DNA from 2 places in the Erwinia amylovora genome. Region 1 is predicted to be linked to the other one. Evidence: predicted binding sites of a transcription regulator. Region 1 holds the regulator's gene; the other holds the start of a gene.
What was found. Region 1 encodes LexA, which represses DNA repair genes until DNA is damaged. Its sites were predicted from a motif close to TNCTGTATGTACATACAGNA; they were not measured.
Positions count from the first base shown of each region.

Region 2: umuD (translesion error-prone DNA polymerase V autoproteolytic subunit) is a predicted target of LexA. The motif match lies at 1,338-1,357, and genes of this name have one in related genera.

Region 1 covers NZ_CP066796.1:3,439,772-3,442,981, forward strand. The annotation lists gene dinF (MATE family efflux transporter DinF) at 1-1,255, opposite strand, end outside; gene lexA (transcriptional repressor LexA) at 1,448-2,056, opposite strand; gene JGC47_RS15685 (diacylglycerol kinase) at 2,166-2,531, opposite strand; gene plsB (glycerol-3-phosphate 1-O-acyltransferase PlsB) at 2,659-3,210, shown strand, end outside.
Region 2 covers NZ_CP066796.1:2,151,526-2,154,735, reverse strand. The annotation lists gene umuC (translesion error-prone DNA polymerase V subunit UmuC) at 1-898, opposite strand, end outside; gene umuD (translesion error-prone DNA polymerase V autoproteolytic subunit) at 901-1,320, opposite strand; gene JGC47_RS10015 (YoaK family protein) at 1,478-2,209, opposite strand; gene otsB (trehalose-phosphatase) at 2,931-3,210, shown strand, end outside.

The DNA of each region.
Region 1 (3,210 bases):
GCAGCATAAACACGGTTAATGACAGCCAAAGGCCGTGATTGCCTAACCACGGCACGCTAAACAGCGTCAGTGCAAAGCCCAGAGCGGCTATCGCCATACCATTACGCATTTCGCTGGCGCGTGTGGCACCGATAAACATTCCGTCCAGCAAATAACAGCCGACGCCTGCTAACGGCATCAGTACCTGCCACCACAAATAGCGGTCCGCCAGCTCGCGCAGCGGCTCCAGTGACGTTAACAGCGCAACAATCTGCATTCCGCTTACGGCGTAAATCAGCGAGAAGGCCAGCGCCACCACCAGCGCCTGCCTGCAGGCGGCATGCCATACAGTAAGTAACTGCTTACTATCCTTCGCGCCACAGGCTTTTCCTGAGCAAGCTTCAACCGCATAGGCAAAGCCATCAAGGGCATACGCAGTGAAGGTAAGGAACATCATCAGCACCGCATTCACCGCCAGCACCTCATTCCCTAAGCGCGCGCCAAGGAGAGTCAGGGTGGCAAAGCAGATTTGCAGTAATAACGAACGCAGCATAATATCGCGATTTAGGCGCAGCAGGCGAGTGAACCCCCCACGCCAGGCCGTAAGCATCTGACGCAGCGACAGCCCGCGTAACACCATTACCCGCCTCACCATCAGCAGCCCGACGATCAGGCTGACGTATTCAGCAATCGCCGTCGCCGCACCCGCCCCCTGCACGCCCCATTTAAGGCCGACCACAAACCACAGAACCAGCAGGATATTCACCAGGTTGCCAACGACCATCAGGATCGCCGGCGCACGAGCATATTGTACGCCCAGCAGCCAGCCAAGCAGTACCAGGTTTATCAGCGTAGCGGGGGCGCTTAGCCAACGCACCTGCATAAATAGCGCAGCCTGATGCAGAACCTGCTCGCTGCCGCCGGTCAGTTTCAGGGCCAGATGGATAAGCGGCATTTTCAGGGCGATAAACAGCCCTCCCGCCAGCAGGGCCAGCATAAGTGGCTGTATTAACGCCTTGCCCAGCGCGAGTTTGTCGTTAGCACCAAACGCTTGCGCGGTAAGCCCGGTGGTACTCATGCGCAAAAAAAGCAGCAGCATAAACAGGAAGCTGGTCACCGTGGTGCCAATCGCCACGCCGCCAAGATAAGCAGCACTATCAAGATGCCCAATCACAGCGGTATCCACCAGTCCCAGTAACGGGACGGTGATATTGGAGAGGATCATCGGCAGCGCAAGCCGCCAGAGGTTTCTATCATCAGGAGATAATAAACGCATTAACGCCTTAGTGTGCCAGCAGCAGGTGGTACGTTAGCCGCTCTCTTTGCCCGCCGCATCGCTTATGCTGACAAGCACGTTGGCTTAACTGCTAATCGCCCTGCTGCAACTCGCATTATCTTGGGAAAAATTGCTGCTCCGGGGAGCTACGCGCCGTGGGTACAGCGCGCAATATTGAATAAAGGACGACGATCAAAGCCAGTTTCCGTTGCGGATGACGCCAACTGCCAGTCCTTCAATGGTCAGCGTTTGCTGACGCAGGTCGACCACAATCGGCTGGAACTCCGGGTTTTCCGGCAGCAGCTCCACCATATTTCCGTTTTTTTTCAGCCGTTTAACGGTAACTTCATCATCGATGCGCGCCACAACAACCTGGCCATTGCGCACATCTTCCGTTTTATGCACCGCCAGCAGGTCCCCATCCATAATACCGATGTTTTTCATCGACATACCGCTAACACGCAGCAGAAAATCAGCACCTGGTCTGAACAGAGCCGGGTCGACCTGATAGTGCCCTTCGATATGCTGTTCTGCCAGCAGTGGCTCACCGGCTGCTACCCGGCCAATTAACGGAAGCCCGCCTTCTTCTTCCATCATCAGGCGAATACCGCGTGAAGCACCGGAGACAATTTCAATCACGCCTTTACGTGCCAGTGCTTTGAGGTGTTCTTCAGCCGCATTCGGAGAGCGAAAACCGAGCTGCGCAGCTATTTCTGCCCGAGTCGGGGGCATGCCGGTTTGATTAATGTGGTCGCGAATCAGGTCATAAACCTGCTGCTGCCTTGCCGTTAGTGCTTTCATTCCGCCCCCTGGTTGTTTATACAGTCGACTGTGAGTATATACAGGTATTTCTGTATTGAAAACCTAAAGCTGGACGAAATTCAGTTTGTTGCGTTTTCTGAGTGACTCATCACAAACGCGGCACCAGCAACATTATCCAGACAAAGACGGCCAGCAGAAGTGTTATCAATACGGCGGCAGAACCCATATCTTTTGCCCGGCCGGCAAGGGGATGGATTTCATTACCGATACGGTCAACGACCGCTTCAATGGCGCTGTTCAGGATTTCGACGACAATCACTAATATGACGGAGCCGATCAGCAGTACACGCGTTATCGCGTCGACATCAAGAAGACCCGCAATAACAACGGCGAGAATCGCAGCCGCTGCTTCCTGGCGAAAGGCCGCTTCGTGCCGCCATGCGGCGCGCAGACCTTTCCACGAATACCCGGCAGCCTTAAAAATTCGCGTCAATCCGGTGGCATTATTTGCCATAATCAGGTGGCCCTTTAAGAAGTTGAATGTTAATCACTGGGTGTTCAGCTTTTGTAACATCACAGATTCCGCTGGCACTTTCTGGTATGCTTGCGTTGCTTTGCTAACAAGAGGCTTCATGTTATCTATGTCAGGTTGGCGTAATTTATATTATAACTTATTGAATTTACCTGTTAAATTTCTGGTAAAAAGTAAAGCAATTCCGGCTGAGCCGGTTGCTGAACTCGGGCTTGATACGTCGCGCCCTATTATGTATGTACTGCCTTATGATTCAAAGGCCGATCTCCTGGCGCTGCGCGAGCAGTGTCGCAAACAGGATTTGCCCGATCCACTGGAACCGCTGGAGATCGATGGCAATCTGCTGCCACGCCACGTGTTTATCCATGATGGCCCGCGCGTATTCCCCTATTTCGTGCCGAATCTGGAGTCAGTTAAGCTGTTCCATGACTATCTGGATTTGCACCGCAACCATCCGGAACTTGATGTCCAGATGGTACCCGTCTCGGTGATGTTTGGACGCGCCCCCGGTCGCGAGGTGCAGGGCGACCAGCAGCCGCATCTGCGCGTGCTGAACGGCATCCAGAAATTCTTTGCCGTACTCTGGCTGGGCCGTGACAGTTTTGTGCGCTTCTCGCCGATGGTGTCGCTGCGCCATATGGCAACTGAACACGGTACCGAC
Region 2 (3,210 bases), 1.3 Mb from region 1:
CGTTGTCTGCGTGTGGGCTGGTGCGTACAAACACGCTGATAAAACGGCAGAACTGCCGCTCACCACGCAGCTTTTCTGCGGCTCGCTCGGCATAGGCGCAAACGGCCTGATGCACGTCTGAATATTGCGTCAGGCGGTTGCCAAACGAGCGACTACAGACGATCTGCTGCCTGGTCGGGGCAAACTCTTCCAGCGCCAGACAGGGTTCACCACGCAATTCACGCACGGTCCTTTCCAGCACGACGTTAAAATGTTTCCTGATCACCCACAGCGAGCTTTCTGCCAGATCGAGTGCGGTCTCAATGCCCATCAGATTGAGCTTTTTACTGATACGCCGCCCAACGCCCCAAACGTCTTCTACCGCCACCAGCGCCAGCAGTTTGCGCTGGCGGTCAATATGGGTTAAATCGACAACGCCGCCGGTAGCCGGCCATTTTTTCGCTGCATGATTGGCCAGCTTCGCCAGCGTCTTGGTTTGCGCAATGCCCACGCCAACCGTCAGCCCGGTATTTCTTAACACCTGATTGCGCATCTCATGACCGAAATCCGCAAGAGATACGCAGTGGCTGACGCCAGTCAGATTAACGAAGGCTTCATCAATGGAATATATCTCAATGGCGGGAGCGATATCGGTCAGCGTCTGCATAACCCGTTCACTGAGGTCGGCATAGAGCGCATAATTGGAACTGAATACATGGATCCGGGAGGGGTAGGTACTGTTTTTTATTTTAAAAAAGGGTTCCCCCATTTTTATGCCCAGTAATTTTGCCTCCGCAGATCGTGAAATCACGCAGCCATCGTTATTTGATACCACCACCACCGCTTCTCCCCGCAGATCGGGGCGAAAAACGGTTTCACAAGAGGTATAAAAGCTGTTCACATCAACCAGGGCAAACATGATTACTTATGCGCTTTCAGGGTAAAAGTGACCACGCCAAAGATTTCCAGCTCCTCTTCATTTCGGAATGAAATGGGCGAGTAGTGAGGGTTATGCGGCACCAGTTGCAGAAACGGATGGGTGCGCAGCTCCTTAACGGTAAACTCACCGGCGATGGCGGCCACCACGATATCGCCATGAACTGCGTTCAGCGAACGATCAACGATCAGCAAATCCCCATCGCCGATCCCTGCTTCGCACATCGAGTCACCGCTGACTTTAATAAAATAGGTGGCGCTTGGGTGCTTAATAGCGAGTTTATTCAGGTCGATGCGATCTTCCACGTAGTCCTGAGCAGGGCTGGGAAAACCACAGGGGACGCGCTCGGAGAACAACGGAAGTAGCAGGGAGCAATCAATGTCGAGCGGACGGATAAGCGGCATAACGGCAATTCCAATATAACTGTATTTATATACAGTATCAGCGATTAACCGGAACGATCAAGCCACCCGCCAGAGAATTTCAGGAAGCATTTGAACAGGCACGGAATTTAACTTTTTACAGCGGAGCAAAGCCTGACGCCGGGCCGCAGCTGGCGGGTTAATATCGCGCAATGCGCACGGTGATTACGATCGAGCTGATGGCAATCAGCACCAGGAACATACCTACGGCGATCATTGAGCTGAAGCTAAACTGTTCGAATAACAGCAGGCCAGCCATACCTCCGCTCAGAAAAGAAACAATGGTCACCAGATGAGTCACAAACTGCTGGCATGCGGCGGTCATCGGCTGTGAACGGTCGCGCTGGAACCAGGCGGTCAGTACGGAACCGAGCGCGATCCCCGCATCGGTCAGGGTGCCGGTAACGTGAGTGGAGCGCACGCGGCCGTTAGAGAGCTGGGTGGACGTGGCATTGTGGATCCCCATTAAAAAACCGAGGCAGACAATCGCCTCGCGGTTATTGCCGGCAGCATAAAAAAACGTTTCAAACGCCGACAGCAGCATCAACATCACACCTTCAGTCAGCAGAACGATACTGAATATCGTGCGCAGATGATGTTTGACGCCGTACATCACTATCAACCGCGACGTTACGCAGCCGATAACAAAAGCGGTAAGAATGGCCAGCAAAAACTTCAGATCCCTGATGTCGACGTTGGAGACCTCAGAGGATAATTGCGCAGCATTGCCGGACATATGCGATGGAAAAATACCGAATGCCCCCAGCGCCATGGCATTCAGCAAACCGGCGCTGGTGGCCAGTACCAGCGCCAGATACCGGTCTTCAGCGTGCGTCCTTTCACGTTTTCTTTTAATCATCATGCGCAGCATTATCGCCCCCCTTGGTGTTGAGGTTGGCGATCGGCCGGGCTGTTGCCAATTTTTAACACAATATAAGGTATCCAGACAGGTTGAGTGAAAATGTGGGAAACTAACACCAGTATCTCAGACTTGTCTGGAAAATGGCTGTTTTTTGCTTAAAAAGCGCGAAAAAAACCTGTTAGTCCGGTTACTGGCGCTACGCATCATGTATTTGGCCGCTGTGCAGAGCTGTCCCGCTGTTACCCGCAGGTGATGAAACAGGTTAGAGGGGCACAAGGCGAGCCACTGTAACGCCTTGAAAGAGTTGATTTTAAAGAAGCAGGCCTTGTGAAGCAGCCCCGGCCGGCCGGCTGATATCCAACACGGTTCACCAGCCGGCAGGGTAGCGTTTATTAAAAAACTGTTATACTGGTCCGTCAGTGCAGATAGTATCAGCCTGCTGAAATTGCCGGTCAGCATCGTTGAATCAAAAGTAGAAAAGCTGAATTAGCCTGAACTGCATTATCTTTTTTATCATAGGGTTATTTTGCATTTTTTGGTGTTATCTGGAAATTATCCTATAATAAGCTGCGATGTTGTCCGCACTTAAGGGGTTGACATGGTGAGAAAAACCACGACCCTCTCATCGTCGTCTGACGGCAGGCGTTTCTCTCTGTTTTACTGGTCAGAACACGCGGTTCCCCCTCATTGCCTACAGCATCTTTCTTAACTCTTTATCCAGGAGGAAGATGTGCCGACACCAACAGATCCCGTTCCCTCGTTACAGGCCGCAACAGCCTATGCCTTTTTCTTTGATGTGGATGGCACTCTGGCAGCGATTCAGTCGCGCCCGGATGAGGTATCAATACCTGCTTCTGCGCTGGATGATTTGCAATGGCTGGCGCAGCATTGTGACGGGGCTGTCGCCTTGATATCCGGCCGCCCGATCGTCGAACTGGACGCTCTGGCGGCACCGCTGGTTCTGCCGCTGGCCGGCGTACACGGTGCCGAACGCCGTGATGCTGACGGCA